Regions from separate parts of the Serratia sp. 2723 genome, predicted to be linked through region 1. Evidence: predicted binding sites of a transcription regulator. Region 1 holds the regulator's gene; each other region holds the start of a gene.

Region 1 (7,406 bases):
ATCTCAGCTATCACTTGATTATCGCCAAGAATTAACCCGTTTTTATCTGGCCTCCGCTCTTATCATTGTTGTTCGTATTTTCGTGATGCGAATTAATATCATTTGTAGAGCGCTCTCATTTTTGTTCAGAACTGTCTTTTTTGTCGTGCTGAAACCTTTCAATTAACAAGGCAATAGCCTGTTTATGTCTCTATTTGATGATTTTATTGAATTTTTTATCAAGAAAGTGACACCGATCATTATTGTAACGAAATATCATCAATGTGTGCACCTTGTCATACTTTGACAAATCTATCTCACTTTTCATTTGATAATTCGCGTCGCGAAAAATAGTCTAGCTACAGTATCAAGGCCGAGATGAATTTTCTTATCCGGCACAATTTTACCCGATTAGGGTTTTTTATTAGCGACCGTGCAGGGCAGTGGTGAACGCAGACGGGCGCACTTTAAAGTCAAAGTCAAAGAGGAATTTACTTATGGGTACGCACGGTGCTCAGCGTAAAACGCTGGCGCTCGCTGTCGCGGGTGCAATATTAGGAAGCGGATTCGTCATGGCCCCAGAAGCGCAAGCTGAAGGGTTTATCGATGACTCTACGCTGACCGGTGGGGTGTATTACTGGCAACGTCAACGCGATCGCAAAGACGTTGAAACCGGTGAGTTTAAAACCAACCTCTCTCACTCTACCTGGAACGCCAACCTGGATTTCACCTCCGGTTATGCGGCGGACATGTTCGGTATCGATGTGGCGGCGTTCACCGCCATAGAAATGGCGGAATCCAGCGAGAGTGGCCACCCAAACGAAATTGCGTTCTCCAGCCGTAACCGTACCTATGACGAAGATTACTCCGGCGATAAAAGCGGTATCAGCCTGTATAAAGCAGCCGGTAAGTTCAAGTATGGCCCGGTCTGGGCGCGTGCCGGTTATATCCAGCCAAGCGGGCAAACGTTGCTGGCCCCGCACTGGAGCCTTATGCCGGGTACCTACCAGGGTGCCGAAGCCGGTGCCAACTTTGACTATGGCGATTCAGGTGCGCTGAGTTTTTCCTACATGTGGACCAACAAGTACAAAGCGCCTTGGCACATCGAGATGGACGACTTCCGTCAGAACGATCGCAAGACCGACGTTTCCTACCTGCACTCGCTGGGTGCCAAATACGATTTCAAGAACAACCTGGTGCTGGAAGCCGCATTTGGCCAGGCGCAAGGCTACGTGAATCAGTATTTCACCAAGGCGTCTTACAAGTTTGATCTGGCCGGTAATCCGCTGACCACCAGCTACCAGTTTTACGGCGCTGAAGACCGTATCGGTGACAATAGCGATCCGAACAGCATCTATGATGGCCTGGCGTGGTTGCAGGCACTGACCTTCGGTTATACCACCGGCCAGTTCAACTGGCGTCTGGAAGGCACCATGGTCAAGGCGGAAGGTAACCAAGGCTTCTTCCTGCAGCGTATGACCCCGACCTATGCCTCCTCAAACGGCCGCCTCGATATCTGGTGGGATAACCGCTCCGACTTTAACGCCAACGGCGAAAAAGCCGTGTTCGGTGGCGTGATGTATGACCTGAGCAATTGGAACCTGCCTGGTATGGCCGTCGGCGCTTCCTACGTTTACGCCTGGGACGCCAAGCCAAGCACCAATCCGATTTACGATCAGAGCCAGCGCCTGAGAGAGAGTGCTTACAGCCTGGATGCGATGTACACCATGCAGGACGGGCGCGCCAAAGGCACCCTGTTCAAACTGCACTTCACGCAGTATGACAACCATTCCGATATCCCAAGCTGGGGCGGCGGTTACGGCAACATCTTCCAGGACGAGAAAGACGTCAAATTCATCGTTATCGCACCGTTCACCATCTTCTAATGCACTCCCCGGTGGCCAGGCTGCCGGGGAAATGTCACAGGACTTTAACCATGAAAAAACTGATGCTGATTATGGCTGCGGTTGCCGGGCTTAGCGCCTGCTCGCAATCTGCCGCGCCCCCGGAAGATGTCAAGCTGCGCCAGGCCTACAGCGCCTGTATCAATACCGCAGAAGGTTCGCCAGAAAAATTGCAGGCCTGCCAGGCGGTGCTGAACGTGTTGAAGCAAGAGAAACAGCATCAACAGTTCGCTGAACAGGAAACCGTGCGGGTGCTGGATTATCAAAGCTGCATCCAGGCCGCCCATACCGGCAATGGCCAGGCGTATGACGCCAAATGCGGCAAGCTGTGGAAAGAAATTCGCGCAAACAACAACTGATTACGCAAGAGGTTGCAGATGAACAAGTTTAAGATGAGTGCTCTCGCCGCCCTGACGGCTACCTTTGGACTCTTGGGCAGTGTAGGTTCTGCCATGGCCAGCCAGCAGGTGGTTGATCAACTCAGCCAGTTGCAGGTCAATTTGAAAATGTTGGATAACCGTGCCGCTGAGAACGGCGTGGACTGTGCCAAGCTGGGTGCCGACTGGGCGTCCTGCCACAAGGTGCTGATCACCTTGACCAACGGCAATCAGGAAATCAAAGATAAAGACTGGGCGATCTATTTCCACAGCCCGCGCCAGACGCTGAAGGTCGATAACGACCAGTTCAAAATCACCCACATTACCGGCGATCTGTATAAGCTGGAGCCGACGGACAAATTCACCAGCTTCCCGGCCAACCAGGCGGTGGAAATTCCGATTATTGCCGAATACTGGCAGCTGTTCCGCACCGACTTCCTGCCGCGCTGGTATGCCACTTCCGGCGATGCTCAGCCGAAGATCCTGTCAAATACCGATACCGAAGATGTTCACCAGTTTGTTGCCCCGTTCACCGGTGACCAGTGGAAGCGTACCAAGGATGACAACAACATTCTGATGGTGCCGGAAAGCCGCTTCACCAAGAACCAGGATCTGAAAGTGTTGCCGATGGCATCGCTGCGTGGGCAAATCATCCCAACCCCGATGGAAGTTAAAGTCCATGCGAAGGATATTGACCTGAGCAAAGGCGTGGCGTTGGAACTGAGCGCCTTGGCCAAGCCAGCGGCAGATGCAGCAGCCGAGCGTTTTGCCCTGTTGGGCATTGAGAGCCAGGAGAGCGGTTATCCGATCAAGACGGATATTAAGCCCGCTGCATTCAAAGGCGATCGGGCCGTGCCAGGTGCCTACCAACTGAAGATCGGCGAGAAAGGTGCCGAGATCGTCGGTTTCGATCAGACTGGGGTGTTCTATGGTCTGCAATCCATCCTGTCGCTAATCCCTTCGGATGGTAGCAAGAAGATCGCGACGCTGGATGCCAAAGATGCACCGCGCTTCCAATACCGCGGCATCTTCCTGGACGTGGCGCGTAACTTCCACCAAAAAGACGCCGTATTGCGCCTGCTGGATCAGATGGCAGCCTACAAGCTGAACAAATTCCACTTCCACCTGACGGATGATGAAGGTTGGCGTATTGAGATCCCTGGCCTGCCAGAGTTGACCGAAGTGGGCGGCCAGCGTTGCCATGACCTGAGTGAAACCACCTGCCTGATGCCGCAATATGGCTCTGGCCCGGCACCGCACGGTGGTTTCTTCTCCCGTCAGGACTATATCGACATCGTTAAATATGCTCAGGCGCGCCAGATTGAAGTGATCCCTGAGATCGACATGCCAGCGCACGCTCGTGCAGCGATTATTTCCATGGAAGCTCGCTACAAGAAACTGCTTGCCGAAGGGAAAGAGAAAGAGGCTAACGAGTTCCGCCTGGTGGATCCGACCGATACCTCCAATACCACCTCGGTGCAGTACTTCAACCGCCAGAGCTACCTGAACCCATGCCTGGATTCGTCCAAGAGCTTTGTGGACAAAGTGATTGGTGAAGTGGCCCAGATGCACAAAGAGGCCGGCCAACCGCTGAAAACCTGGCACTTTGGTGGGGACGAAGCGAAGAACATCCGTCTGGGTGCTGGCTATACCGACGTGAAAAAACCGGAAGCGGGCAAGGGTATCCTCGATCTGAGCAAAGAAGACAAGCCGTGGGCCAAGTCGCAGGTTTGCCAGGCCATCATCAAAGACGGCAAGGTGGCAGATATGGAACACCTGCCAAGCTACTTCGGTCTGGAAGTCAGCCAGTTGGTGAAAGCGCACGGCATTGACAGAATGCAGGCGTGGCAGGACGGCCTGAAAGATGCCAAAGACTCGAAGGCCTTTGCGACCAAGCATGTGGCGGTGAACTTCTGGGATACCCTGTACTGGGGTGGTTTCGACTCGGCTAACGACTGGGCGAACAAGGGTTATGACGTGGTGATCTCTAACCCGGACTACGTCTATATGGACTTCCCATATGAAGTCAGCCCGGACGAACACGGTTATTACTGGGGCACCCGCTTCAGCGACGAGCAGAAGATCTTCAGCTTTGCGCCGAACAACCTGCCGCAGAACGCCGAAACCTCGGTTGACCGTGACGGTAACCACTTCACCGCCAAGAGCGACAAACCATGGCCGGGCGCATATGGTCTTTCCGCACAACTGTGGAGCGAAGTCGTGCGTACCGACCAGCAGATGGAATACATGATTTACCCACGTGCAGTGTCGCTTGCAGAGCGTGCATGGCACCGCGCCAGCTGGGAGCAGGATTACAAAGCTGGCCGTGAGTACAAAGGTGGCGAAACCCACCAGGTCGATACCAAAACCCTGGACCAGGACTGGCTGCGCTTTGCTAACCTGATTGGTCAACGTGAGCTGGCCAAGATGGATAAAGCGGGCGTGAGCTATCGCCTGCCGGTTCCAGGTGCACGTATCGTCGGTGGTCAGTTGGAAGCGAATATTTCTCTGCCAGGTTTGGGGATTGAATATTCCACCGACGGCGGCAAACAGTGGCAGCGCTATGACGATAAAGCGCGCCCTGCGGTAGCGGGTGACGTGCAAATCCGTGCAATCAGCCCGGACGGCAAACGCTTCAGCCGCGCCGAACCGGTGAAAGCGTAAAATAGTGCGAGGTGAGAGCAAACTGCAATAGTGATCATTGAGTGGATATTTTTCCCCGGGCCTGTCCGGGGATTTTTTTCTCTGTCATCCGGGCATAAAAAAACCGCCATGTAGGCGGTTTTCGCGTTCTGGCGCGGGCCAGAATCAATTCTTGTCGTGCAGCGCTTCGTTCTCGCGGCAATCGCCGGTTTCACAGTGGCCGTACAGGTACAGGCTGTGGTTGGTGAGCTTGATACCGTGTTGCTTGGCGATATCGCGCTGACGCACTTCGATGGATTCGTCGCTGAACTCGATCACTTTGCCGCAGTCCAGGCAAATCAGGTGATCGTGGTGGTGTTGCTGAGTCAGTTCGAATACCGACTTGCCGCCTTCAAAATTGTGGCGTGTCACAATACCTGCGTCGTCAAACTGGTTCAGCACGCGGTATACCGTGGCCAGGCCAATTTCTTCGCCCATATCTATCAGTTTTTTGTACAGATCTTCCGCACTGACGTGATGGCATGCCGGATCCTGCAAGACTTCCAGGATTTTGAGTCGCGGAAGAGTGACTTTTAAGCCAGCCTTCTTCAATGCGGAGTTGTTATCAGTCATGCGGATTCAGTCCTGTTACTATGCTAATCAAGTTGAGGCGTTCTCGCCTATGGCATCGGTCGGCACAAAGCGTTAATCGCGTCTCATTATAGAACCGGTTGCTGCAAATAGAAACCGCCGGTTGTTAACAAACATATCTTTGCACTTTTACAGGGTAATCATGCAAAGCTTTGATGGATGGGATAAACCGATGTCTTAGTCTACCGTGGCGAGGCAGGAAGTTACAAACTTGTAGCTTCTATTGCTCTAATCCGTGATGCCGATAACAGAAGGGCGCAGTATACGGCGCCCCTACAATATGTTCAGAGCTTAGCCGACGATCTCGGCCAGGCTCAGCTCTTCACTGATTTGCTTGACCCAGGCGTCTACGCGTTCGTTGGTCAGCTCAGGTTGACGATCTTCGTCAATGGCCAGCCCGATAAAGTGATCGTCATCTGCCAGACCCTTGGAGGCTTCGAAATGGTAGCCTTTGGTTGGCCAATGGCCGACGATGGCCGCACCGCGTGGTTCAATGATGTCGCGGATGGTGCCCATCGCATCGCAGAAATATTCCGCGTAGTCTTCCTGATCGCCACAGCCAAACAGCGCTACCAGCTTGCCGTTAAAGTCGATATCTTCCAGCGTCGGGAAGAAATCATCCCAGTCGCACTGTGCTTCGCCGTAGTACCAGGTTGGGATACCGAGCAGCAGGATGTCAAACGCTGCCAGATCTTCTTTACTGCTTTTGGCGATGTCGTGGATTTCTGCCACGTCGTTGCCGAATTTTTGCTGAAGCGTCTTTTGGATCATCTTGGCAATGTTTTCGGTATTGCCAGTGTCGCTGCCAAAGAAAATGCCTACATGAGCCATAGTGAGAATAACCTTTTAATTCAAATGAATGTATTGCGTAAACGCGGCCTGAGGCGCTGCCAAGGGAAGGCTTGCTCAGCCGTAAATGCGTATCATGCCAGAAATTTGCCCTGAGGTTTTATCGCGTTTATGCGATGCCTCAGCGGAGGTGGAACCGATCTGGCGTCATCCTTAACGCCGTGCCGCGCGTGCGGCAGCAGAGATCAGTGTTCTGGCTGTTCTTCCGCCAGTTGGGCCAACAGCATTTGTTCGATCAATTCGCTGCGGCTGATATTGCGCTGGTCGGCCAGTTTGTTCAGAGCATCTACCGCGTCTGCGTTGATTTTCAGCTCCACACGCCGTAATCCACGCACTTTGTCCCGTCGTAGCTGATTGCGCTTATTAATTCTAAGCTGTTCATCACGGGAAAGCGGGTTGGTTTTCGGGCGCCCTGGACGGCGTTCATCTGCGAACAAATCCAGCGTCGTGCGATCCGTTTGTTCTTTTGCCATTGTTGCGCTACTGCAAGGGAGTTTGCATCAAAAAGCGGTTTACGCTTCCTGACGGTTTGATTTACACAATTCGGGCCAATAAACCCTAACCCAAATTCGCCCCCAGCCAAGCGCAGCTTCACACCTGGACAGGGTGGCAAAATTATAGCGCGCCATATTACCCCAGCAGATGGAGCAACGACAATGCCTAACTTAGCCACAAACGCGCTAAGCTATTCTGTCTAGCGCGTTTTTTCGCCATTTAAGCTCACGGTTGGTCAATAAAACGGTGGATTGCCCGTAATACGGCGTCCGGTTTCTCTGCATGGACCCAGTGGCCGGAGCCTGCAACCACATAGGCGCGAGCCTGCGGGAACTGACGGGCGATGTCATCGCGGTAGCTATCCTGTACGTAAGGCGAGAGACCACCACGGATAAACAGCGTCGGGTGTGGCCAGGGGGGAACCTCTTTCCAGCCGATAATATTCTCATATTGCTCGATCAACACCGGCAGGTTGAACCGCCAACTGCCGGCATGGAAAGATTTCAACAGAAACTGGATCACACCTTCC
Region 2 (7,406 bases), on a different contig from region 1:
ACGGTGATCGATCGTCAACCTGGGCCAGCCTTGGAAACCAGTGCGGCCAATGCCGGGCAGATATCTCCGGGTTACGCTGCACCTTGGGCAGCACCTGGGGTACCGTTGAAGGCGATTAAATGGATGTTCCAGCGTCACGCGCCGTTGGCGGTCCGCTTCGATGGCAGTAGTTTCCAACTGCGCTGGATGTGGCAGATGCTGAAAAACTGCGATACCGCCCACTATATGACCAATAAAGGCCGTATGGTGCGTCTGGCGGAATACAGCCGTGACTGCATTAAAGCCCTGCGTCAGGAAACCGGCATCCAGTACGAAGGCCGTCAAGGCGGCACGCTGCAACTGTTCCGCACCCAGCAGCAGTTTGACAGCGCGGCCAAGGACATTGCCGTGCTGGAGGATGCCGGGGTGCCTTATAAACTGCTGGAGGCCAGCCAGTTGGCGACGGTCGAACCCGCGTTGTCGCAGGTTGCCCACAAGCTTACCGGCGGCTTACAGCTCCCGAATGATGAAACCGGGGACTGCCAACTGTTCACCCAGCAGTTGGCCAAGCTGGCTCAGCGGGCTGGAGTCAATTTCCTGTTTAACCGCAACGTTGAACGCTTGCTGGTGGCAGGAGATAAAATTACCGGTGTGCAGTGTGATGGTGAAATCATCACTGCCGATAGCTATGTTGTGGCGTTCGGTGCCTATTCTACCGCGTTACTGCGCGATCTGGTGTCGATTCCGGTTTATCCGTTGAAAGGTTACTCATTAACTATCCCGATCGCCGATGAAGCGGCCGCGCCATTCTCAACCGTGCTGGACGAAACCTATAAAATTGCCATTACTCGCTTCGATAAGCGCATCCGTGTGGGCGGTATGGCGGAAATTGTCGGCTTCAATACCCAGTTGGAGCAGAAGCGGCGTGAAACGCTGGAAATGGTGGTACGCGATCTGTATCCGAACGGTGGGCGGGTTGAGGAGGCCACGTTCTGGACGGGGCTGCGCCCGATGACGCCAGATGGCACGCCGATCGTGGGGCGCACACCGCTGAAGAATCTCTATTTAAATACCGGCCATGGCACCTTGGGTTGGACGATGGCTTGCGGTTCCGGCCAGCTGCTTGCCGACTTGATCTCTGGGATCACTCCGGCCATTGCTTCAGACGATCTGGCGGTGGCGCGTTACCGCGCAGACTTTCGGCAGGGACCTGTTGTTCCTTTGAATGATGTGCATCCGGCACGCTGAAACCCAATCTGATAGGAGATCCCATGCCTCGCCCGATTACCGCTACGCTGCATTTGGCCGCGTTGACCAATAACCTGCAGGTAGTTCGTCGTTTTGCTCCTGCGGCAAAAATCTGGGCCGTTGTTAAGGCCAACGCCTATGGCCATGGTTTGCAGCACGTCTGGCGCAGCCTGGCCGAGAATAGCGATGGTTTTGCCTTGCTCGATCTGGCCGAAGCGGTGTTGTTGCGCAAATCGGGTTGGCAGGGACCCATACTGCTGCTGGAGGGGTTTTTCCAACCGGCAGACCTGATGCTGATCGATCGTTACCGGTTAACCACGGCGGTGAACAGCGACTGGCAACTACAGGCGATTGCTGAAGCAAGTTTACAGGCCCCGCTGGATGTTTATCTCAAGTTGAACAGCGGTATGAACCGCCTGGGGTTTGCCCCGGAGCGGTTACATAGCGCTTGGTTAACCGCAAAGGAGCTGCGTAATATTGGCTCGATAACGCTAATGAGCCACTTCGCTACCGCCGACGGGGCTGAAGGCGTCACGGAGCAGATGGCCGTGATTGAACGCGCCACTGCTGCGATTGATCTGCCGCGTAGCCTGGCCAACTCGGCGGCCACCTTGTGGCACCCGCAGACGCAAGGGGAATGGGTGAGGCCGGGGATTATCCTTTATGGCGCATCACCCAGCGGCAACTGGCAGGACATCGCCGCTACCGGTCTGCAACCGGCGATGACGCTAAGCAGCAAGATTATAGGCATCCAACAGCTGCAAGCGGGAGACCGTGTGGGGTATGGTTGGCGTTATACCGCCAGTGGGGCACAGCGTATCGGTGTGGTGGCCTGTGGCTATGCAGATGGTTATCCTCGCCATGCGCCTACCGGCACCCCGGTTTGGGTGGACGGTGTTCTGACGCATACTGTAGGTTCGGTTTCCATGGATATGATGACGGTGGATTTGACGCCGTGCCCGCAGGCAACCATTGGCACTGACGTTGAACTGTGGGGAAGGAAGCTGCCGGTTGATGATGTGGCTGCCGCAGCCGGAACCTTGGGTTACGAACTGCTGACAGCCCTGGCGGCACGGGTGCCTATTGTTGTTGAGAAATAGCCTCAGGCGATCTTCTTCAACTGCCCTTTGATTTGCTTGCTGCGCTGCCGAGCGTGTAGCGCCAGCAGGCAACCTACCAGCATCACCAACGCCAGCGACAGTTTCGGCTGCAGCGGCAACGCCATCGCGATCAGGCCCAGCGCGGCACCTCCGGCCATCTGAATAAAGCCCACCAGTGCCGAAGCCACACCTGCTTCGTTAGAGTAAGGCTCTAATGCATAGCTGGTTGACGGCCCCATGACAAAGGCCAATCCGGCGCAGGCGCAGGCCACGGGCAGGATATAAGCCAACCAATGGCTTTGCGCAGCTTCACCCAGCAGTGCTATCCCCAACACTAACGCGAGACAGCCTAACCCCATCAGTATGCCGCCGGTCGCCAGGCAGAAAGGGCGGCCGATCTTGTGAATGATGCGGTTGGCGACAAAGCTGACCAGCATGATCCAGAAACCGTTGGCACCAAATACCAAAGAGAACTGCAGCGGTGATAGCCCGGCGGTGCCCATCAGCACGTTAGGTGCCAATGAAACATAAGTTAGTGCCATTCCCATTGCCCCGGCATTGACCACCGCAAAGGTGATAAAACGGCGATCGCCGAGAATGCGCAGATACTGTCGTACCGGCAGTCCTTTGACGGCTAGGGTAGTAGCGGGACGGGTTTCCGGTAGGAAGAAGATGACCAGCAATAATACCACCGCGGCGTAACCGACCAGGAACCAGAATGGGGCGCGCCAGCCGAAGGCTTCTGCCAGCAAGCCACCAAGCAACGGGGCAAGTGCAGGAATGATATTCAGCGTGCCGTTGAGGAAACCGAAAGCGCGTGCGGCATCATCACCATTCATGCGATCGCGCACGCCACTGAATGCTACAACGGCGGTACAGCAAACGGCCACGCCTTGCATCAGGCGTGAGGCGACAAAGATTTCTGCCGTTGTCGCCAGCGCGGCCATGGCTGCGCCCACCATATAAATCACTATCCCGGCAATAGCCACTGGCTTACGACCGTAATTATCCACCAGTGGGCCGGCGATCACCTGGCCAAGACCCAACACCAGAATAAACAGCGAAATGGTGGATTGGATCAAAGCTTCGCTGCTGTTAAGACCCAGGGCAATGGCAGGAATGGTGGGCAGATAGAGATCGATTCCCAGAGGGCCGAGCAACACCAGGCTAAGCAGGAGAAAGAGAAATTTTTGCATAACAAAAATGGCACGTCCGAATGACAAAGAGAACTAGAGTAGAGATCCCAACCGCAAATGGGAAGCGATAACGTATTGATGACAGACAGGAAACCGTTTGCGTTTGATTTTCCCGGGCGCGATCATTTTGCCGCGGGCTGGCGGTAATAAAGCGCCGAAATGGTATCAGCAACGTAGCGCGCCTGATGTTTGGCATCATCCAGCGCCCGGTGTGGTGTACCTTCAAACGGACGCTGTTTTTTGGGATTGAAACCATGCAGCTCTGCCAGCGTAATGATAGTGCGGGCGTCTTGGGTATCCCAGAACTTCCAAGGGCAAGGCATTGCCAACTGGTGGTAGGCATGTTCCAGGATCGAGCAGTCAAACTCTTTGCCATTGCCCCAGACTTTCACCGTGTCGGTGCTGTGCATATGAATAAAACGGCTCAGATTGGTCAATACGCGCTTGAGGCTTTCGCTGCCCCCGAAGGCCTGTTTACGAGCTTCGTCTGACTGTTTTGCCCACCAGGCCACGGTATCCAGACTGATTGTACGGCCCGGTTGTTCCTGCTGGCTGTTCACTGCTGCTTCAAACTCTGCCCCTAACTCACCGGTCCTGGGGTTAAAAAACACGCCAGCAACCACCAGGATCACCGCGCTCGGGGTAATATCCAGCGTTTCAATATCTAGCATCAAATGGTTCATGGTGGCTCCAGGCTGAACGAGCTTGTGATGGTACTACATACAGTCTGGCAGAATATCCCGTTACTTTGAAATAGGTGAAAACGGTCTGTTCACGGTATGATGGTGTTGGTCATGTTGCTGAGTTGGTAGCTAGCGTTGAGAACACTTATTTTTATTCTATGTATGATCGGTTATCTGCTGGTATTAGGCTACTTTGGCGTTTACGTTACCGATAAAATCTGCGAAAACGCGCAAAACTTAAGTAAAATCTGCCGCATGGTGGATATCTCTGAACCTCATATCCCCAAGTCATCCGTCACCCCAGATAGTCGCGGGTGAGTAATAACGTCAATATCGCCGCTGCCCCGATAAACACGGTCCATTGGCGCCAACCAAAGCGTGACAGCCATTCCGGTTGCACCTTGTTATTGTTGAATTGCCTGACGGTTAGTGTACCAGCCAACAACAGTGTCATGATTACCCAAACCAGGCTCAGGCTGGCGGCGGAGAACTCAGTGTGCAAAATATTGGCGTAATACAGGCGCATGGTCATAAAGTAGATCAGCAATACCCAACTGAACCCTCTTCGTTTCTTCAGGATCTGGCTGAGCAGAAAAGCGATAAACAGACTATGAGCGATGGAAATTAACGGTGATTCAAAGGGGTGGCGAACGCAAAGATTGTATACCGCCAGATAGAGATTAGAGATCAGTAACGCATACACCGTATAGACATACCAGCCATAGACCACTTTCAGTCTTCTGGAGGGGGCTGAGATGTGATTTGCTGTTTGAGTCATGCACTCTCCTTGAGTTATCAAGATTTATAGCATTTAAAGGCTAAATGAAAACTAAACGGCTCAGGAGCATAATCTGCCGAGAAAAAAGTTTTTTCCATGATGACGAACCAACCATAAGCCGAAAAGCCTGCCTGAAGCCCCATCACCAGAGTGCATTTTGCTACTTGAATTCATTGATGGTAAAGATAATAATTATCATTGTTATTAGTATTACATATCTAACAACATCAGAGTACCGTGACCTCTGTACGCCAAACTGGCCAGCGTTGCCAGCGCGGTAAGTTTTCGGTGCAATTTCAATGGGATCCCATGGGGAATACAGGTATGCCTGCGTTTTTTCCTGCCAGTCGTTCTTATCTTTACTGCTCGTTAGCGATTTTCCTGCCACTGACCTCTTTTGCTGAAGATACCCTCGTGGTAACGGCCAAACCCGCCGATACGGCGGAAACGGCGACGCATGGTTATGAGGCCAGCACCAGCCAGGGGGCCACTAAAACGGATCGGCCCCTGGTGCTCACCGCGCAATCCGTCTCCGTGGTAACACGCCAACAGATGAGCGACCAAGGGGCTTTGACGGTTAACGATGCGCTGAAATATACCCCGGGCGTATTCACTAACTTCTCTGGTGGCGCGACGCGTTACGATACTATTGCTCTGCGTGGTTTCCACGGTGGCGATGTCAATAACACCTTCCTGAACGGCCTGCGCCTGCTTAGCGACGGCGGCAGTTATAACGCTTTGCAGATCGACCCTTGGTTCCTGGAGCGCATTGATGTGATTAAGGGCCCGTCCTCCGTGATGTATGGGCAAAGCATCCCTGGTGGGTTAGTGGCGATGACCAGCAAACGGCCACAGTTTGCCAGTGAAAACCACGTCAATGTGATGGCCGGTAACAACAATACCAAAGGCGGTGCGTTTGATTCGACAGGGGCGCTGAACGAGCAGTGGGCATACCGTTTGACCGGCATTACCCGCACCAGCGACACCATGTATGACCATCAGCGTGAAGAGCGCTATGCGATTTCGCCTGCGTTGCTGTGGCAACCGGATGAAAATACCTCTTTGCTGTTGCAGGCCAATCTGCAAAAAGACCCTTCCGGTGGCTACCACAGCGCGGTGCCATCAGACGGCAGTATTTATACCTCCAGTGGGGATAAGCTGGGCCGCGGATTTTTTGACGGCGAAAGCAGCCGCAATGTGTTCAAACGTTGGCAGCAAATCTACAGCTATGACTTCTCGCATGGTTTTAACGACGTCTGGTCGTTCCGCCAAAATGCCAGCTACACCCACTCCAACGTGGAGCTGGAGCAGGTTTACCAGATTGGCTGGAACGCTGACCGCAGCGAGTTGAACCGTTGGTACAGCGGCTCCAGTACGTCGTTGGATGCTTATGCCGTGGATAACCAACTGGCGGCGGAGTTTGCGACTGGCGCGTTGGAACACAAGGTAATGCTGGGGCTGGATTATCAGCGTTTTACCAATAATCTGTGGGAAGAGTCTGGTTCGGCCACGCCGTTGAACCCGTTCACCGGCGTTTCCGGCGGGCCAGCTATTACTATTCTCAGTCATACCGATTCTAAACGGCGTTATGAGCAGACTGGAGTCTATCTGCAGGATGAAGTCAGCCTCTACAACTGGTATCTCAATCTTTCCGGGCGCGTTGACCGTTTGGAAACCAGGAATACCGTGCTGAATACCGATTCTACCGATGCCCGTACTGACGACCACTTTACGGGGCGAGCCTCTTTGCTGTACCACTTTGACAGCGGTTTCTCGCCGTATATGAGTTACAGCTCGGCGGTGACGCCAGCAGTCCTGGCCGATAAAGAGGGGCATCTGCTCAAACCGACCACCAGCGAGCAATATGAGGCTGGGCTGAAGTATCAGCCTCCTGGCAGCAGCTCGATCTATAGCATTGCCCTCTATGACCTGACGCAGAATGACGTAGCCAATCGCGTGGTGAAGGACAGCTACTATGTGCCTGCCGGTAAGGTACATTCACAAGGGATTGAACTGGAGGCCCGTAGCCAGGTGAGCGAGCGCCTGAACGTCATTGCGGGTTACAGCTATAACCAAGTGAAATTCAAAGACGCCGTTGACGGTAACGATGGCAATACGCCATACCTGGCGCCTAATCAGATGGCCTCTTTATGGGGGCAGTACAAGGCGGGGCTAGGTATCAATCTGGGGGCTGGGGTACGTTATATTGGCAAACAGTGGGCGGATAATGAGAATACCCTGCGTATTCCTTCGGTCACGCTGCTGGATGCTTCGGTGCGCATAGATCTGGATAGCGTAAAACCGTCGTTAAAAGGGGCTTATGTGCAGCTGAACGCCAATAACCTGACGGACCGGGAATATGTTGCCGGCTGCTATGGCACTGGCTACTGCTATTGGGGAGCGGGGCGTTCGGTAATCGCTA
Region 3 (7,406 bases), on a different contig from region 1:
AATACGGATATGGGCCTTGGGCTTTTACAGTAAGCGACAAGTTTGTCGGTTGGGGAGGCCTGCAATACGAAAACGGAGATGCTGACTTGGCTTTAGTGCTCCACCCTGACCATTGGGGGCTCGGAAAAAAAATCTATGACAAAATTTTATCTTATGCTTTCAGTGAGATGGGGTTCAAGTCAATCACAATCCTGCTGCCCCCAACACGATTGAAAATTAAAGCAATATTTCGTCTGGGATTTCAGTTTGATGGTGACATTGAATATGACGGCGTTCATTTTATTCGCTATCGATTACACGCCCCTAAACGGTAAAAATCCACACTGGCGGACGATACGCCAGCTTATGCCTTGGCCTTTATCTGTGGGTTTCACCGTCCCCAAGAAGGCTCAGTCAAATATAAATTTCGTTTCATCAGCCACCTACGGATTACGAGATGTATAAGCATAAAAAAGGCCACCGAAGTGGCCTTTTGCAAGCTTTCAGATAAATTAATCGTAAGCATTAAGCGTGCGTTGGCACAAGGCAGAGCGCACACAGTCCTGTTTGTCGAAACGAATGATGCCGACCATCTCATCCTCTTCGAAGCGCTCCAGCGCGTCGCTAAGGCCGGATTTCACGCCGCGTGGCAAATCGCACTGGGTAATATCACCGTTCACGATCACCGTGACGTTCTCGCCCAGGCGGGTCAAAAACATCTTCATCTGGCTGGCCGTCACGTTCTGGGCCTCGTCCAGGATGACTACCGCATTTTCGAAGGTACGCCCGCGCATATAGGCGAAAGGCGCGATCTCTACCTTGCCAATTTCCGGGCGCAGGCAGTATTGCAAGAACGACGATCCTAAACGGCGTAGCAGAATGTCATACACCGGTCGGAAATAAGGGGCGAACTTCTCAGAGATATCCCCCGGCAAAAAGCCGAGATCTTCATCCGCCTGCAGAACCGGACGAGTAACGATAATCCGATCCACCTCTTTATGTATCAGGGCTTCAGCTGCCTTGGCAGCACTGATGAAGGTTTTACCGCAACCGGCCTCACCAGTGGCAAATATCAACAGCTTGTTTTCTATGGCTGATAAGTAATGACCTTGAGCTTCGGTTCTAGCCTCGATGGTAGAAGAATCCCGGCTGTCACGTGCCATGCCGATAGATTCCACACCACCCATTTGTACCAGCGAGGTCACGCTTTCTTCTTCACGCTGGCGATGACTACGAGCGTCACGACGAATGACGCGTTTGGCTTCACGACGTGCTTTGATCACTGCTTTCTGTCTTCCCATAGTGGCACCTTACAGTTTGTTTCACCTACCGCAGGGCAGCTAACACCGAGCGATTATGTTACACACGTATCAGGTTGTGGCCCCCTTTAAAGCCATTGAATGACGTGAACACCTAACCGCCAAAAGGCGCGGCTCTTTTTCACAGAACAACGAGGTTGGTACAAAACAGGAGTGTGTGTCAGCCGGATTAATGCGAAAGGAAAGCCAAGAGTCGGTCAGAAATTGAGAGTCGTAGAGAGAGCCCTCGTTACAACGAGAAATCAGGGAAGGTATGTTATTTGTTGTTTGCAGCCCAACCAAGGACTTTACCATTAGCGATCCCCGCAGTGATATTTACAGCATTGAGCTGTGCACCGTGTGAAAACTACCGCCAGATGATTACAGTATAATGACATTCAACCGCGCTGCGTTACTAAAATGTAAAAAAATTTAATATTTTTTGTTTTAACCCGCTGCAACACCACTATATCAAAGCGAAAACGACTTGGCATTAAATTATTTTAATGTTAAATATCAATGCATTAATATTAATCCCGCTGAATGACATTTAGGTTGCCGGATTAAAAATTGAGCACATAAAAAAAGCGCAGCTTTTGCGCTGCGCTTCTCTGTTTTGCTGAAAAACTTAGCTGTTCACACCTACAGCAAGCCGCTGGCCAAATAATCGCCACTCGTCTTGACGCCCGGTAACACAAAGAAATAGCCACCGCCAATAGGCTTGACGTATTCCTCCAGCGCTTCGCCGTTCAACCGTTTCTGCACCGTCAGGAAGCCCTGCTCCAAATCAGCCTGATAACAAACGAACAGCAGGCCCATCTCCAGTTGGCCCGAATTGGAAACGCCCAGCGAATAGCTGTAACCCCGGCGCAGCATCAGGCTGCTCTGGGTTTGCGGCGTGCGCGGGTTGGCCAGCCGAATATGGGCATCCAGGGGGATCAGCTTACCTTCCGGGTCTTTGGCATAGTCAGGTTCGTCGTGCTCATGCTTCATCCCCAACGGCGCACCGCTGTGTTTCTCACGGCCAAAGATGGTTTGCTGCTCCTGCAACGGCGTACGATCCCAAAATTCGACGTGGAAACGAATGATACGCGCGGCCTGATAGCTGCCGCCAACGGCCCAGGCAGGTTCCCCCGCTTTATCACCGACCCACACCACCTTATCCATCAACGGCTTATCGCTGGTTTTTGGATTGGCGGTGCCGTCTTTGAAGCCCAGCAGGTTAATCGGCGTCTCTTTGCCCCGGCTGCGGGCCGCATGTGCCGAAATAAAACCTTCCCGCTTCCAACGCACGCTGAGCAAGTCTGGCGAATGCTTGATGATATCGCGCAACGCGTGGATCACCGTTTCATTAGTATTGGCACAGATTTGCAGCAACAAGTCACCATGACACAAGGCAGCATCAAGTGAATCGTTGGGGAAGCGCGTCATGGTTTGCAGATGCAGCGGTTTCTGCGCCTGTAAGCCAAAGCGCTCATCAAACAGCGAGGTGCCAACGGAAACGGTGATGGTCAGGTTATCAGGGTAAATTTCCGGCCCCATGATGCCCGAATCCAACGGTGGCAGCTTGGGATCGACCTCCGGTGCCTTACCGCCGCTGGTGAGGAACGCGATACGGCTGGTCAACAGACGAAATAGCCGTTCGAGATCCTGCTTATTGGTCGCCAGCACGTCGAAAGCCACCAGCATCATGGCCGCCTGTTGTGGCGTCAAGATACCTGACTGATGCTGGCCGTAGAACGGTTGTTTTTGCCAGCGTTCATCCTGCGAGGTAGCCAGCGGCTCTTCTGCAGCCCGTGCCAGAGATGGCCCCGACAATGCCAAAGCACCGCCCATCATGCCCAAACCTTGCAACAGCCGCCTGCGCGAGGGCGAAGCGGCCTGCTTATCCTGAGGAAACGGCCCGTTATGCGGGCCGGTCTTATGGTTCATCATTTTCGCCTTAATCCAGACCCAGTACGCCACGCAACTGTGACAGGTCTTCTGCCAGCGTAGTGATCGGCCCTTTCATCGCATTACGATCCGCGGTGGTCAGCTTCTCGTAAGATTCATAGCCCTCTGGGGTCTTGTATTTAGCCAGGATGGTATCGACGGTTTTAAAGTTGGCGTCGATCTTCGCCAATAATGGCTGATTGGCCTTTTCCAACAGCGGACGCAGCAGGTTGACAATCTTCTGGGCTCCATCGACGTTGGCCTGGAAATCCCACAAATCGGTACGGCTGTAGCGATCCTCTTCACCGCTGATCTTGCTGGCCGCCACTTCTTCGATCAGGCCAGCAGCACCCCCCACCACTTTGCTTGGCGGGAAGGTCAGTTCACCGATGCGTTTTTGCAATTCCAGCGTGTCTTTATACAGACCATCGGCATACTCATTCATGCCCTTGGTGGTGTTGTCGGCAAACAGCGCTTTCTCCAGACGGTGGAAGCCGGTGAATTTCGGATCTTCGGCTTTTTTCTCATAGTCGTCTTCACGGGCGTCGATGCTGCCATCCAGATCGGAGAACAGCTCGGCAATAGGTTCGATACGCTCGTAGTGCTGACGGGTTGGCGCATAAAGCTTGCGTGCCTGGGCCACATCACCGGCTTTGATCGCCTCGGTGAACAGCTTGGTCTGCCTGACCAGCCCTTCAACCTCCTTGGTGACATAGACTTTATATTCGGCAATCGGCCCTACCAGATCCATCACATTCGGCTTGCCATCGTTTACCGCCCCCACAGCCGTGACAACAAGCTTGCCTTTAGGGTTGCTCAGCAGCCCACAGGTCATATCGTATTCGCCCGCTTCCAGGTTTGCCGTCATTTTCTGGGTGAAACCTGGCGCAATATTTTCGCGCTCTTCCACCACCATCACGCCTTTGAGGATTTCCCACTCCAGGTTTTTTTGGCTGGTGTTATGCACCACAAACTGGGTTTTACCGGCGGGCAGGGTCAACTGCATCGGCTCACACTGTTTGTCGTTAACGGTCACCAAAACCCGCGGGATATCCGCCGCCAGCGCGTTGAGGCTCAGCGCGAAAGCAGGAACGGCCAGTAATGCGGCATGCAATGCCTTACGGCGAAATAACGGAGTAGACATACGAATTCCCTATTAAATTAGTGATGTGTCTTGCGTTGCGCCGGGATCGCAGAGGACTCCGTACGCTGCGGCAGGAAAAAGAAAATCAGAGCAGGGATCAGATACAGGAAATAGACCGCCACTTCGCTGACCGATGGCGCTTCCTGATAGCCGAACACTCCTTCTAACAGGGTGCCCAGCAGTGAATGCGTGGAGAGCTGGTTGCTGAGGTCGAACGCGATATCCTGAAAATGGTTCCACAATCCGGCCTCGTGAAAGGCACGGATCGCCCCGGCGGCCAGGCCCGCAGCCACGAACAGAATAAACAGGCTGGTCCATTTGAAGAACTTGGCCAGATGCAGTTTGATGCCGCCCCAATAGATCAGCATGCCCACCACGATGGCACATGCCAGGCCGAGCATCGCACCGATTGGCGCAGCAATGCCCACATCCTGCTGAAACGCGGCCAACAGAAAGAACACCGACTCCAGCCCTTCGCGGGCAACGGCAAAAAACACCATCGCCACCAATGCCCAGCCTTGGCTTTTACTCGAGTTGAGGGCGTTATCGATGGCCCCTTCAAGATGTACCTTCACCGAGCGGGAAACCTTGCGCATCCAGAACACCATATAGGTGAGGATGCACACCGCCACCACCGCTACCAGCCCTTCGAACAGCTCTTGCTGTTTTTGTGGAAACTCGCCGGTGGTTTCATTAATGAAGATACCTAACGCCAGGCACAGAGCAACGGCGACGATCACCCCAATCCATACCACACCAAGCCATTGACCGCGTTGAGTCCGCTTCAGATAGCTGGCGATCAAACTGACGATCAGCGCAGCCTCCAACCCCTCACGGAACATGATAAGGAAAGGAACAAACATAGAATTTTAACCCCTGAAAAGGCGTTTGTAGTCAGCCGCGGGCACCTGGTCGACCAGGGGGGCGGCAATGTAAAGAAAAGTAAACCAGAACGATAGTGATTATCATTCTACTGAAAAGAAAAACAAGAGGCGGAAGTGTGATTTTTATTAATCAAATGTCGCTAGTTGTTACAGCTTGGTGAGAGTAGTGATGAGGAAAGCAGATCCCTCCCCGCTTGCCGGGGAGAGATCAAGGCGGATTTAGACCGTTTTGAACTCGGCCTCTGCCAGATAAAAACGCTTGGTGATGGTTGCCGAAGGTTGGCGCCCCATCAGGCTAACCACCACGATGGCGATACAGCCAAACACAAAGCCAGGAATGATTTCATACAGATCCAGCCAGGCGTACTGCTTCCAGACGATCACGGTGATCGCCCCCACCAGCATACCGGCCAGCGCGCCGTTACGGGTCATACGCGACCACATCACCGAGATCAGCACCACCGGGCCAAATGCGGCACCAAAGCCGGCCCAGGCATAGCTTACCAGACCCAGTACGCGGTTCTCCGGGTCAGCCGCCAGGGCAATCGCCACCAGCGCCACCACCAGCACCATCGCGCGCCCTACCCATACCAGCTCACGCTGGCTGGCCCCTTTGCGCAGGAAGGCTTTGTACAGGTCTTCGGTGATCGCACTCGAACAGACCAACAGTTGACAGCTCAGGGTGCTCATCACCGCCGCCAGAATCGCCGACAGCAGGATCCCGGCAATCCATGGGTTAAACAGCAGCATGGCCAGTTCGATAAAGACCCGCTCGCCGTTTTGCGTCACATTGCCCGCTTGATCCGGGTTATTGGCAAAGTAGGCGATGCCGAAGAAGCCAACCGCAATGGTTCCCGCCAGGCAGAGGATCATCCAGGTCATGCTGATGCGGCGAGCGCTACGGATGGTGCGGTGGGAGTCCGCCGCCATAAAGCGCGCCAGAATATGCGGCTGACCAAAGTAACCCAGGCCCCAGCCCAGCAACGACAGGATCGCCACCAGATTCAGCCCTTTCATCATATCCAGATTGGCCGGGTTTTTAGCCGCGATCACCAGCATCGAAGTATCGATGCCGCCCACAGCGAAGATCACAATCACCGGCGTAAGGATCAGCGCAAAAATCATCAGGCTGGCCTGCACGGTATCGGTCCAACTGACCGCCAGGAAACCACCGATAAAGGTATACAGGATGGTAGCCGCCGCCCCGGCCCACAGCGCGGTGGCATAGGTCATACCGAAGGTGCTTTCAAACAGGCGCGCACCGGCCACGATGCCGGAAGCACAATAGATGGTGAAGAACACCAGGATCACGATGGCGGAAATCACCCGCAGCAGTTTGCTGTTATCCTCAAAACGGCTGGTGAAGTAGTCCGGCAGCGTCAGGGCGTTGTTGTTGGCTTCGGTGTGGACGCGCAAACGGCCTGCCACCAGCTTCCAGTTCAGGTAGGCACCAATGGTCAGCCCGATGGCGATCCAGCTTTCCGAAATGCCGGAAAGGAAAATTGCGCCCGGTAACCCCATCAGCAGCCAGCCGCTCATATCGGATGCCCCGGCGGAGAGCGCGGTCACCACGCTGCCCAGACTGCGGCCACCCAGAATGTAGTCGTCAAAGTTGTTGGTCGCGCGATAGGCCAGCAGGCCGATCACCACCATCCCAATAATGTAGACCACGAAGGTCACCAGCATAGGTGTGTTCATTATCTTAAACTCTCCATTTTTACTCCCTTCTCACTTTCAAGCCGCCGTATGTTAGCGAACTATTGAAAGTTATCGGGTATTTTTATGTCAGTAATTTCACCCGCCAGGCGCCGGAACGGGGCGCATTGCGATGGTGGCGGGCGAACAGCGTTTATACCCATCATGGTCTGAACGCTGGTTATCCTAGATGAGGCAGTCAACAACCAACAAGAGATTTAACAAAAAAGTCACACGAAACTCACGCCAGGTCACATTTATTCGCTGTCAAGGTTGCACTCGTCATAGCCAAAATGAGTTGCACCTCTTACTTAACCCTGATTAATACAGGGAAATAACCTAGTCTCACACCGCAACCCCATTTATCTGCCCGTAATCCGTAGCGCTCAAGATGTTAAAAAATCGATTGGAGTCACACTTCGTTACGGAGCGTATTTAACAAGGTTGCACAAAGTTGCAACATGCAGGATATTG

What was found. Region 1 encodes Fur, which represses iron uptake genes when iron is present. Its sites were predicted from a motif close to ATAATAATGAGAACNACTATCAA; they were not measured.
Region 2: a site for Fur is predicted at 5,167-5,189, ahead of ABIE29_RS08125 (TonB-dependent siderophore receptor). Genes of this name have one in related genera too.
Region 3: a site for Fur is predicted at 5,306-5,328, ahead of efeU (iron uptake transporter permease EfeU). Genes of this name have one in related genera too.

What each region holds. Positions count from the first base shown of each region.
Region 1 covers NZ_JBNDIN010000003.1:57,224-64,629, reverse strand. Annotated here, with positions in the region: gene chiP (chitoporin ChiP) at 477-1,865, shown strand; gene chiQ (ChiQ/YbfN family lipoprotein) at 1,916-2,242, shown strand; gene ABIE29_RS05170 (beta-N-acetylhexosaminidase) at 2,261-4,924, shown strand; gene fur (ferric iron uptake transcriptional regulator) at 5,069-5,515, opposite strand; gene fldA (flavodoxin FldA) at 5,825-6,364, opposite strand; gene ybfE (LexA regulated protein) at 6,568-6,855, opposite strand; gene ybfF (esterase) at 7,103-7,406, opposite strand, start outside.
Region 2 covers NZ_JBNDIN010000004.1:233,258-240,663, reverse strand. Annotated here, with positions in the region: gene ABIE29_RS08150 (D-amino acid dehydrogenase) at 1-1,227, shown strand, start outside; gene dadX (catabolic alanine racemase DadX) at 1,251-2,327, shown strand; gene ABIE29_RS08140 (multidrug effflux MFS transporter) at 2,330-3,523, opposite strand; gene ABIE29_RS08135 (3'-5' exonuclease) at 3,646-4,206, opposite strand; gene ABIE29_RS08130 (hypothetical protein) at 4,502-4,984, opposite strand; gene ABIE29_RS08125 (TonB-dependent siderophore receptor) at 5,309-7,406, shown strand, end outside.
Region 3 covers NZ_JBNDIN010000007.1:57,791-65,196, forward strand. Annotated here, with positions in the region: gene ABIE29_RS12520 (GNAT family N-acetyltransferase) at 1-314, shown strand, start outside; gene phoH (phosphate starvation-inducible protein PhoH) at 492-1,280, opposite strand; gene efeB (iron uptake transporter deferrochelatase/peroxidase subunit) at 1,920-3,209, opposite strand; gene efeO (iron uptake system protein EfeO) at 3,220-4,353, opposite strand; gene efeU (iron uptake transporter permease EfeU) at 4,371-5,216, opposite strand; gene putP (sodium/proline symporter PutP) at 5,457-6,935, opposite strand.